DNA from 3 places in the Anaerorhabdus sp. genome. Region 3 is predicted to be linked to each of the others. Evidence: predicted binding sites of a transcription regulator. Region 3 holds the regulator's gene; each other region holds the start of a gene.
The links. Region 3 encodes Rex, which represses fermentation and respiration genes when NADH is low (regulators of the CRP and FNR family bind a similar motif). Its sites were predicted from a motif close to GTGAANNNNTTCAC; they were not measured.
Positions count from the first base shown of each region.

Region 1: a site for Rex is predicted at 2,748-2,761, ahead of adhE (bifunctional acetaldehyde-CoA/alcohol dehydrogenase). Genes of this name have one in related genera too.
Region 2: a site for Rex is predicted at 2,141-2,154, ahead of RSB60_RS05320 (phosphoglycerate kinase). Genes of this name have one in related genera too.

Region 1 covers NZ_JAVXGL010000049.1:6,417-10,693, forward strand. Annotated here, with positions in the region: gene RSB60_RS07755 (hypothetical protein) at 1-267, opposite strand, end outside; gene RSB60_RS07760 (hypothetical protein) at 829-2,583, shown strand; gene adhE (bifunctional acetaldehyde-CoA/alcohol dehydrogenase) at 2,776-4,277, shown strand, end outside.
Region 2 covers NZ_JAVXGL010000025.1:19,675-23,951, reverse strand. Annotated here, with positions in the region: gene eno (phosphopyruvate hydratase) at 1-32, opposite strand, end outside; gene tpiA (triose-phosphate isomerase) at 123-866, opposite strand; gene RSB60_RS05320 (phosphoglycerate kinase) at 868-2,067, opposite strand; gene glgA (glycogen synthase GlgA) at 2,303-3,736, opposite strand; gene glgD (glucose-1-phosphate adenylyltransferase subunit GlgD) at 3,745-4,277, opposite strand, start outside.
Region 3 covers NZ_JAVXGL010000080.1:2,911-7,187, reverse strand. Annotated here, with positions in the region: gene rimI (ribosomal protein S18-alanine N-acetyltransferase) at 1-401, shown strand, start outside; gene tsaD (tRNA (adenosine(37)-N6)-threonylcarbamoyltransferase complex transferase subunit TsaD) at 398-1,405, shown strand; gene RSB60_RS09590 (redox-sensing transcriptional repressor Rex) at 1,458-2,081, shown strand; T-box leader at 2,075-2,281, shown strand; gene asnS (asparagine--tRNA ligase) at 2,319-3,701, shown strand; gene RSB60_RS09580 (LicD family protein) at 3,777-4,277, shown strand, end outside.

The DNA.
Region 1 (4,277 bases), on a different contig from region 3:
TGTTACTCCATATTGAGAAGAATATGCATTATTTCCATAAACATCTGCATATTTTGATGTAGGTACATAGAATAGGAATTTTTCTGTAGTTTCCTTACCTGATTTATCTATTGATGCTGAAACAACTGACATTTCCATTAAATTTTCATAAGCATTATTATCTGACTTTTGATTTTCGAGTGTCGGTTTTTTACTTCCATCACTATTACATCCTACAAGTCCAACAATCAATAATGAACTTACGATTACTTTTATAATTTTTCTCATTTTATTCTCCTCATTTAGTTTTATCCAATAATTTAATATTCCACAATTAACTCTTCAATGAATCTATGCCCAAATTCATTGACATTGAATTTAATAAGGTACCTATATTTATTGTAGTTCCTTAAATATTTAAACCCATCCTAGGTTTTGTAATTAGAAATTCTAAAATCATATCTGTCATTTCACCAGTACCCAACACATCACGATCTGATTTTATAAGTCCCTCTTGAATAGACTCTTTTGCAATTATCCATCCTTTTGGAAGGTCAAATCGTAGGTTTAATGTTTCACTTACATATGTATTATCTTCTCATCTTCTTTTTTCATAATCAGTTACTACTTTTTCTTCTCTATCCTTTCATTATGTTTTCTATCACTTCATAAGTTCTTCATTTATATTTTTTTGAATTTCAAAAAGTGATAAATAATTATTCCCCGTTATTAATAGATACATAATGTATGCAGTTGGTTCACATTTTTTATTTTTAAGAATGTGACAATAGCACAAGAAACTTCTTCGTGTATAATAGTAATATGTATAAATGAGAGAGACTAACGTTGATGAAAACTAAATATATGAATTCTTTATTTACAATTATATTTTGTTTATTGGTAGCATTTGTTTTTTGCTATCCCTTTTTAAATGGATCTATTCTTATTGGTCCAGATACTGCATTTCATATCAATCGTATCGAATCGTTAAGTATTGCTATAAAGAATAATGATATCTTTCCACGGATTTTCTATCATCAAAATTTTAATTTTGGATATGGTAGTCCTATGTTTTATTCCATTTTCTTTCTCTATTTTCCAGCATGGTTAAGAAATCTTGGAATAAGTATTTATGACACTTATCATATCTTCTTATTTACTTGTGCATTCTTTGCATCACTTACAATGTTTAAATGTGCCACGCTTGTTTTAGGAAAAAAACGAAATCTATATAGTTGCTTAACCGTTTTATTTTATATTTGGAATTGTTTCTATATTTCTGACTTTTATAAACGGGGTGCTGTTGGAGAAATCCTTGCATTCATTTTCTTACCTATTGCAATCATGGGGATGTATCATTCTGTGCATGGAAATATCAAGAAACATTATTACCTTATCATTGGTTTCTGTGGTTTACTTCTTTCGCACAATATTACTTTTATCATTACCGTGATTTTATATGCTTTTTATCTAATGATTAATATTAAAACATTACTCGCTGATAAAAGACGGCTAATAACAATTGTGTGTATTGGCGGTTTAGGAATTCTAATGACTTGTTTTTTTACATTCCCACTTCTTGAACAACTTGCTAGTGGTGATTATCGTATACATTCTTATTTTGGAACAGAATCACTTTCTAATTTAGCACTTGATATTAGTGCGGTATTTGATTTTAGAACCGACTCTTCAAATTATTTATGCGATTCTGTTGGTCCTTTCTTACTATTACTTCCGCTTTTTTATCCGTTTGTTAGAAAGCAATCAAAATCAAGATTAGCTACCTTTCTTGTTGTAGCTGGATATATTATGGTTTTCATGACTACAAAATACTTTCCTTGGGGATTATTCCAATTTCTAAGTTTCTTGCAATTTCCAACACGTTTGCTCGTACCAGCAACTGCGTGTCTTGCTTTGGGGGCAGGTTACACCATTGCAAATCTTCCATTAAAAAAAGGGATTAAGCTTCAGTTTACCAAAATGTTACTGGTTATTGTGTTGATTACAAATATTCTTCAACTCTTTGGCGTACTTACTTCGCCTGGTTTAATTACTCGTCCTACAACTGCAGAAGAAATCAAAAATGATGAACAATTTCTAAAACGTTCTGAATGGTACAACTTGTTAGAACTATCTACCCCTGATTATCTTCCAGCAGATACTTCAATTAACTATCGTGAATACAAATCGAAAATTGTTTCAAACAATGAAGAGAAAGAACGTGAACCAATTTCATATAATGAATACAACAATTTTGTATTCACGTATGGCTATATCAATAATGGTGCTTATTACATCATGCCACTAACCTACTATAAAGGTTATATTGTTGATATTTATGATGGAGATCAACTTATAGAGACATTGGATGCAAAAATGGATCCTGAAACTGGACTAGTTCGTTTTGAACCGTCTGCATATTCCAGTGAAAGCAATGAAGTCATCTTTAAAGTCTATTATAAAGGGACTACATTACAGGTTGTTTCTGCTTGGATATCAATCATAACTGCCCTATCTTATATAGTGGCTACAATCATTAATCATTTCTATAGTTCATTTTTAAAAACTTCCTTAAAGTCTAAAAAAGTATTAGGGAAAAAATAATCACAACCAAATTGGACTGCTTACTCGCAGTCTTTTTTATTGTATTTTCATTATGTAAACGGTATCAAAAAAACTTTTTAAAAATGAAAACGGTTACTTGTGATTTTTTTAACTTTAGTTGTTTACACAGCTTTTTCCTAGTGCTATACTTCATTCGGTAGTAAGTGAATACTTTCACAATAGGAGGAAATTATGGCTGTTAAAAAAACTACAAAGAAAGCAACTGCACCAAAAGTAACTGAAGTTAAGAAAGCTGCTCCAGTACAAGAAACAGTTGGTAAAACAAACGTCCCTGAAGTAAATGAAAAAGTAGCAAAAGCATTAGTCGCTTTAGACAAATATGCAAATTACGATCAAGAAAAAATTGACTATATCGTAGCGAAATGTTCTGTTGCCGCATTAGATAAACATGGTGATTTAGCAAAATTAGCCATTGAAGAAACAAAACGTGGTGTCTTCGAAGATAAAGCAACAAAAAACTTATTCGCTTGTGAATATGTAGTAAATCATATGCGTCACCTTAAAACTGTAGGTGTTATTTCTGAAGATGAAGTTCAAGGTTTAACTTACATCGCTGAACCAGTTGGTGTTGTAGCAGGTGTTACTCCAGTAACTAACCCTACTTCAACAACAATCTTCAAATCACTTATTTCATTAAAAACAAGAAATCCTATTATCTTTGGATTCCATCCAAATGCACAAAATTGTTCTGCTGCAACAGCTAAAGTAATTTATGATGCTGCCATTGCTGCTGGTGCTCCTGAAGATTGTATTCAATGGATTGAATATCCAAGTATGGAAGCAACAAATGCATTAATGAATCATCCAGATGTAGCTACAATTCTTGCTACAGGTGGAAATGCCATGGTTAAAGCAGCTTACTCTTGTGGTAAACCTGCATTAGGTGTTGGTGCTGGTAACGTTCCTGCTTATATTGAAACAACAGCTGATTTAAGACAAGCTGTTAATGATATTTGTTTATCTAAAGCATTCGATAATGGTATGATTTGTGCTTCTGAACAAGCTGCTATTATTGATAGAGAAGTTTACGATGATGCAATTGAATTATTCAAAGGCTACAATGTTCACTTCGCAAATAAAAAAGAAAAAGAATTATTAGAAAAATTCATGTTCGGTGTAACAGCCTATTCTAAAGATGTTGCTTCTGCAAAATTGAATCCAGTTGTTGTAGGACGTCCTGCTGCATGGATTGCTGAACAAGCAGGTTTCACAATTGATCCTAAAACAAGTATCATCGGTGTTGAATGTAAAGAAGTTGGTCCAAACGAACCAATGACAAGAGAAAAACTTTCTCCAGTATTAGCATTCTTAAAATCTACTTCTGTAGAAGATGGTCTTGATAAATCTGAAGCAATGGTAATGTTCAATGGTATTGGACATAGTGCTGCTATTCATACAATGAATTCTGACCTTGCAAAACGCTTTGGTGAAAGAATTAAAGCATGTCGTATTATTTGGAACTCTCCAAGTACTTTCGGTGGTATTGGTAATGTTTATAACTCATTTATCCCTTCACTAACTTTAGGATGTGGATCATATGGTCATAACTCAGTATCAGATAACGTTAGTGCTATCAACTTGTTGAATATCAAGAAAATTGGTAAAAGGAGAAATAATATGCAATGGTTTAAAGTACCATCTAAAATTTACTTTGAAAGAGATTCAATCGAATA
Region 2 (4,277 bases), on a different contig from region 3:
TCGCGTGCGTATACGTCTACTATATAAGGCATTATAATACCCTCCTTCTTTCTCAATCATTATACATTTCATTATGTATTTTTTAAACACTTATTCAATTTTTTTACAAAGCTTTTACTTATTTATTTTGTAGCATCGATAATTGCAGTGAATGAATCTACTTTTAATGAAGCCCCACCAATTAATGCACCATCGATATCTTCGCAAGCCATGTATTCTTTGATGTTTTCAGGTTTAACTGATCCACCGTATTGAACACGAACACCTTCTGCTGCATCATCACCATACATTTTACGAACTTGGTCACGAACGATTGCGCAACAGTTTTGAGCATCATCTTTACTAGCAGATTTACCAGTACCGATAGCCCAAATTGGTTCATAAGCAATTACAATGTCTTTAACACAATCAGCGCACATGTCAGCTAAGCTTCCAGTCAATTGATCACGGATAACTTTTTCAGTTTGCCCTGCATCATATTGTGCTTCTGTTTCACCGATACATAGGATTGGTGTAATTCCAGCTTTAACTAAGCGTTTAGCTTTCTTATTAACTGTTTCATCTGTATCTCCAAACATCGTACGACGTTCAGAGTGACCAATGATACAATATTTAACATTTAATTCTTCTAACATTGGTACACTTACTTCTCCAGTAAATGCTCCATTGTCTTCAAAATGGCAATTTTCTGCAGCAATGATTAAATTCTTTGCAGTAGCCGTTGCATCTTTAAGTGCTGTGAATGGAGCACCTACTCCATAATCAGCAGCATCATGTAAAACTGGTTCAATTGCATTGATGAATTCAACTGTTTCTTTACATGTTTTATTCATCTTCCAGTTTCCAACAATAATTGGTTTTCTCATTTTATGCTTTCTCCTGAATAATTGCGATACCAGGAAGTTCTTTACCTTCCATGTATTCTAGTGAAGCTCCTCCACCAGTTGAAATATGACTAAATTTGTCTTTGAATCCTAAGTTAATTGCAGCAGAAGCAGAATCTCCTCCACCGATAACTGTCATTGCATCTGGTAATTCAGAAATTGCTTTACAAATTTCAATTGTACCTGTTGCAAATTCAGGTTTTTCAAATACACCCATAGGTCCATTCCATACTACTGTATGAGCACCTTGTAATTCATTTTTAAATAATTCGATTGTTTTAGGTCCAATATCAAGTCCCATATAACCATCTGGAATTGCATTGATTTCTACTGTTTTAATATCTGTTGGATTTTCAAAGTCATTTGCAACAACAGCATCCACAGGAAGAATTAATTTTCCATTACCACGAGCCATGAAATCTTTAGCCATATCCACTTTATCAGCTTCAAGTAATGAAGTTCCTACGTTATGTCCTTCAGCAACTGCAAATGTGAAAGCCATACCACCACCGATAATTACTTTATCAGCGATTGTTAATAAGTTTTCAATAACTGCAATTTTGTCAGAAACTTTAGCTCCACCTAAGATAGCAACTAATGGACGTTTTGGATTGTCGATAGCAGCACTTAAGTTTTCAATTTCTTTTTGAACTAAGAAACCACAAGCACTTGGTAAGTGTTCAGCAATTCCTACTGTAGAAGCGTGCGCTCTATGTACTGATCCAAAAGCATCAGATACAAATAAATCACCAAGTTTAGCCCAATAAGCAGCTAATTCAGGATCATTTTTACTTTCACCTTTTTCATAACGAGTATTTTGAATTAGGATAATTTCTCCTTCATTCATGTCAGCAACAGCTTTTTCTAAAACCTCACCACGTGTTTCAGGTACAAATGTTACTTTATTTGACACAAGTTCAGCTAAGCGTGCTGCAACCGGAGCCATATTGTTTTTCTTTTTTCCAGCTTCACATTTTTCTGGATCTTTATGATCAATTTTTCCTAGATGTGACATAAGAATAACTTTAGCACCATGTTCAGTTAAATAGTTGATTGTAGGAAGAGCAGCTTGGATACGATTATCATTTGTAATCACTCCATCTTTTAAAGGTACGTTGAAGTCAACACGTACTATGACACGTTTGCCCTTTACATCTAAATCTTTTACAGTTTGTTTTGCCATGCAAATTTTCCTCCTTTTTGCTCTTAAATTATAGCACCGAAATGAAGTTTAAGTAAACGGTAAAAACATCTTTGTGTATCTTTTCACAAATTGAAAACGCTTACTTTCAAACTTCCTCTTTTTTAATTGAATTATGCTTAATACTTTTCTAAAAAACACTTTGTATCCCTAATCATTTTTTACCTTTTAATACTCATTTTTTGATAATAAAAAGTAGAAGCAATTAAGCCTCTACTTATAGTATTTCATATAACTCTTGATATAGATTTGCACTGTATTCCCAACTAACATCTGTATTCATTGCATGTTGCACTAATTCTTTCCATCCTTCAGGATTCATGTAATAAGTATCACATGCAAATTTTAATGTATGAACTAAATCATCACCACTAAATGCCCAAAAACTAAATCCATTGCCTTCATTTGTATATTGATTGAATGCATGTACAGTGTCGCGCAATCCACCTGTTTCTCTTACAAGCGGAAGTGAACCATAACGCATTGCAATTAATTGTCCAATACCACAAGGTTCATATAGTGATGGCATTAAGAATAAATCACAGCCAGCATAAATTTGATGCGCTAAATCTTCATTATATCCACAATAGTAAACTGCTCTACGTTTGTATTTTTCTTCCATGTAACGGAATGTACTTTCAGCATCTTCTTCTCCAGTTCCTAATACTACAAACTGAATATCGAGTCCCATAATATCCGCTAATCTTTCAGCAATGAGATATACTCCTTTTTGATATGTAAGACGTGATACCATTCCAATCATTAATACATCTGGTGCTTCTCTTAAGCCTAATGCTTTTTGAACAGCAAGCTTATTATCTTTTTTACCTTTAGCTACATTCTTCGCTGTATAGTTCTTCGCAAGTAGCTTATCTGTTTGTGGATTCCATTCAGTTACATCAATGCCATTTACAATACCCCATAAATCATGTTGGCGATATCGAAGTATTTCATCAAGATGTTCACCATATTCAGGTGTTAATATTTCTTTTGCATATGAAGGCGAAACAGTAGTTACTTTATCTGAATACACAATGCCTGTCTTCATAAAACTAATACCACCATCATAACGCATTGATCCATCTTCATAATATTTGAATGATAAACCTAGGCAAGACCCTAAAATATCTTTAGGAAAGTTCCCTTGGAATGCTAAATTGTGAATTGTATACACATGTTTAACTTTATCAAAATGCCAATCACTACCATAGTGAATCTTCGTAAGTGCTGCTAGCATTCCAGTATGCCAATCATGTGCATGTAAAATATCTGGATAGAAATCAATCATTTTGCACATTTCTAAAATTGCTTTTTGGTAGAATGAAAATCTTTCTCCATCATCTGGAAAACCATATAATCCATCTCTTTCAAAATAAGCTTGATGTTGAACAAAATAATAAACTACACCATCAACTTCAGTTTGAAAATAACTTGCTGGTTGATCAATCCACCCACTCTTTATTTGTAATGTTCCCAAATATTCAAGTTGATCAAAATATTTATCCGCAATTTTTTTGTAAAGTGGTAATACGACACGTACGTCATATTCTCTTTGCTTAAGTATTTTGGGTAATGACCCAATAACATCAGCCAATCCACCACTTTTAATAAAAGGTAATCCTTCTGCTGCCGCAAATAAAATTGATTTCATAAAGCCTCCTAAATTCGATCTCGACGTTTAACGTAAATTGGTGCTTCTGGTGTTCCCACTAATTTCTTAACATGATGAACAATTGCACTCTTATCTACAATTACAGTATCTAGTTTAGCACCTTCACCAATAAATGCGCCAGGTAAAATAATGCAATTCTTAACTACTGCACCTTTTTTAATTGTTACATTACGACCGATTACACAATTTTCAACGCGACCTTCAATCAAGCACCCATTAGATACAATGCTTCCTTTTACAGTTGCATCAATTGAATAACGTGTTGGTGGTGAATCATTTGTCATTGTATGAATTGGCCAATAGTCTACAAATAATTCAGATGCTAAATCTGGACAACGTAGTTCCATACTTGCTTTATAGTAAGCTGGTAGTGAATTTATACATGCTACATAACCACGTACTGGATATCCCACCATTTTCAATTCATCATATACTTCTTTCAAAATATCTTTAAACCAATAAAGTGCACTTGTATTTGCCGCACGATTAATAAGTTCAATAAATAAGCGTCTGCTCATTA
Region 3 (4,277 bases):
TAGAAGCCGAACTTTTTTCTTTACCTTGGAAAAAAGAAGACTTCAAAAGAGAACTTATAGAAAATGAATTTGCCCATTACTTTGTTGTAGAAGAAAATAATGAAGTTGTTGGCTATTGTGGTATTTGGAATCTTTATGAACAGGCACAGATTACAACGATAGGTGTAGCAAAAGATTGCCAAGGTAAAGGTTATGCATCTTTGTTAATGGAAAAAATTGAAGAAGTTTCTGTCGCAAATGGATGTGAAACTTGTTCGTTAGAAGTGCGTGTAAGTAATATTGCAGCACAAAATTTATATACGAAATATGGATATATTACAGTTAATATTCGTAAAGGATATTATAGTGATAATCACGAAGACGCTTTCTTAATGATGAAGGCAATTGGAGGTAAACTATGACACAAATAATATTAGCAATTGAAAGTAGCTGTGATGAAACTGCATGTTCAATTGTAAAAAATGGTAATGAAATTCTTTCAAATATCGTATCAAGTCAAATCAATGTACATAAGAAGTTTGGTGGAGTTGTACCAGAAGTAGCTTCACGTATTCATGTAGAAAATATTTCTGTAGTAATAGCGGAAGCGATGGAACAAGCTAAAGTAACGATGGATGATATTGATGCAATTGCGTTTACGCAAGGGCCTGGATTAATTGGATCATTGCATGTGGGAGTTCAAGCCGCAAAAACACTCGCATGGATGTACAATAAACCATTAATTCCTCTTCATCATATTATTGGGCATATTTATGCGAATGGCTTTGTCGATGAGTTAACATTCCCATTATTAGCACTTGTTGTATCAGGAGGACATACCGAATTAGTTTTCATGAAAGATGAATGGTCTTTTGATATTTTAGGAACAACACAAGATGACGCCATTGGTGAAGCATATGATAAAGTTGCACGAGTACTTGGTCTTCCTTATCCAGGAGGTCCAGCTATTGATAAATTGGCTAAAGAAGGTAATAAACATTATGTTTTACCTACTCCTAAAACAGAAAAAGAATTAGACTTTTCATTCTCAGGATTAAAATCTGCAGTACTTCAACTGATTCAACGAGAAGAGAAGAAGGGTGAAGAAATTAATAAAGCTGATCTAGCATATTGTTTCCAAGAAACGGCTTTAGATACACTTGTAGGAAAGACCTGTAAAGCGGTTGAGTTAATGCATCCCAAGCAAGTTGTTTTAGCAGGTGGCGTTGCAGCGAATTCACGATTGCGTGAAAAAATGATTGAAGCAATGGCAAAATATTCAGATGTACACCTAACAATACCACCACTTTGGTGTTGTACTGATAATGCAGCAATGATTGGTGCAGCAGGTAATACTGCATTCAAACACAAGTTTTTTGGAAGCTTAGATTGTAGTGCAAATCCTTGTAAAGAGATGAACATTTAAATAAATCTTTCACAAACTTGCTAATTATGATATATTAATTATGGTGATAAAAATGGAAAAAAATAAGAATGTTCCAAAAGCAACTTTGCAACGTTATCCTATCTATTTGAAAGCTTTACGCAAGCTTCAAGGTGATGGTGTTCAACGAATAATGTCAAAAGATTTGGCTACATGTGTATCAATAAAATCTACTACAATACGCCGTGATTTTTCATTTTTAGGGAATCTAGGTAAGCAAGGATTTGGGTATGATGTTGAAAGCTTGATTCAGATTTTTAGTGATCAACTTGGATTAGGATTCGATGAAAAAATCATACTTGTAGGAGCTGGAAATTTAGGTAAGGCACTATTAAACTATAATCGTTGGAATAATGTAGTTGGAGAAATTGTATGTGCATTTGATATAAATCCAGAGGCAGTAACAGGTTCATCAGTTCCGGTTTATAATATGAATGACTTAAAAGAAAAATTACCAGAAGGTTGTCGTATTGCGATTTTATGTATTTCAAACAATGTACAAGAAACCGTGAATACCTTGATTTCTTATGGAATTACTGGTATAGTAGATTTTACTCATGAGCACTTTCAAGTCCCTGAGAATATTGTTGTAAAAACTGTAGATGTTGTTTCAAGTATACAAGAACTTGTATTTGAGACAAATGCGTTAAAAGATTAGCGATGAAAAAAGAGTGAGCTGTGTTGTCTTTCAAAGAGATTCTAGGGTTGGTGTAACTAGAAAAAGAGACATGGATTCGTAACACTTTTGGAGCTAGGTTGGAGAATTAAGTAGACAACCTCGTTGACGGCGTTAACGTTTAAAAGGCATAGAATTCTATGCGAAATAGGATGGCACCACGTTAATTAAACGTTCCTTGTTTAGGAACGTTTTTATATTATAAGGAGGTAAGAAAAGATGCTTACATTTATGACAGTCAGAGAGCTTTATGATTTAGCGATATCTGGCGAAAGTATGGAAATTGACCAAATTGAGTATGTACAATGCGAAGGATGGGTGCGTACAAATCGTAATAATGGTTCAGTGGGATTTATTGAATTAAACGATGGTACTTATTTTAAGAACTGTCAATTAGTATATACACCAACATTAAACAACTTTGGAGAAGTTGGCAAATATTTAACAGGGACAGCACTTCAAGTAATTGGAAAATTTGTTTTGACACCTGAATCAAAACAACCATTTGAATTGCAACTTACAGAAGTAATCTTAGAAGGTTCTTGTGATAGTGAATATCCTTTACAAAAGAAGCGTCATTCATTTGAATACTTACGTGAAATTGGACATTTACGTCCACGTACAAACACATTTAATGCAGTATTTCGTGTGCGTTCAGCGTTAGCCATGGCAATTCATGAATTTTTCCAAAATCAAGGATTTGTTTATGTTCACGCTCCAATTATCACAGGAAATGACGCAGAAGGTGCAGGTGAGGTATTTACTGTAACAACACGTAAAGACGATAACTATGAAGAAGACTTCTTTGGTAAAAAAGCAAGTCTTACAGTTTCTGGTCAACTTCAAGCAGAGGCTTTCGCATTGGCGTTCCGTGATGTGTATACATTTGGACCTACATTCCGTGCTGAAAATTCAAATACAACAACGCATGCAAGTGAATTCTGGATGATTGAACCAGAAATGGCTTTTGCTGATTTACAAGATGATATGGATTTAATTGAAGACATGGTTAAATCATGTATTGAGTATTTACTTGATAACTGTCCAGAAGAAATGAAATTCTTTAATGAATTTGTAGATAAGACTTTACTTGAACGTTTAGAAAAAGTGCGTACTTCAGATTTTGTGCGTATGCCATATACAGAAGCAATTGAATATTTATTAAAAGCTGAAGTTAAGTTTGATAATAAAGTTGAATGGGGTATGGATTTAAACACTGAACATGAACGTTATATCTGTGAAAAAATAGTCGATGGACCAGTATTCTTAACTGATTATCCTAAAGATATTAAAGCGTTCTATATGCGTGTGAATGATGATCAAAAGACAGTTGCAGCATGCGATTTACTTGTACCATCAGTAGGTGAATTAGTTGGTGGTTCACAACGTGAAGAACGAATTGATGTTTTAAAAGAAAGAATGAAAGAAATGAATGTTCATGAAAAAGGACTTGAATGGTATTTAGACTTACGCCGTTATGGTGGATGTAAACATGCTGGATTTGGTCTAGGTTTTGAACGCTTTATTATGTATGTAACAGGTATGCAAAACATTCGTGATGTTATACCATTCGCACGAACTCCAAGAAATTTAAACTTTTAAGATGCAGGGAACTGCATCTTTTTCTTACTTTCATTTATAGTAAGAATGCTTTACAATAGTAGTCGAGGTGCTTTTATGGAGAGATATGTATTAAAAACAAAATCGGATGGATCTGAGATAACAGTCGCCGATGTACAAAATGTACTATTAGGTATGTTGAAGGATATTGATGAAATATGTCAAAGAAATAACATTCCTTATTTTCTTAATGGTGGATCTGCTTTAGGAGCTGTACGTCACAAGGGATTCATTCCTTGGGATGATGATGCAGATATCGCAATGATGAGAGAAGATTATGTGCGTTTTATCCAAGTATTGAAGAAAGAATTGCCAGAGCAATATACATTTCAATGTTTCGATACAGATAGACGTTACAATGTTTTAATTCCTGGAATGAAGATTCGTAAAAAAGGAACGTATTTAAAAGAAGTAAATACTTTATTACCGAATCGTTGTACTGATTCTGATGGAATCTTTGTCGATGTATTTGTCTATGATTATTGTACTAAGAATAAGTTTATTGATTTACCATTTCGTTTGTTAAATCAAATTTTGATGCCAGTCTTGATTGGCTTT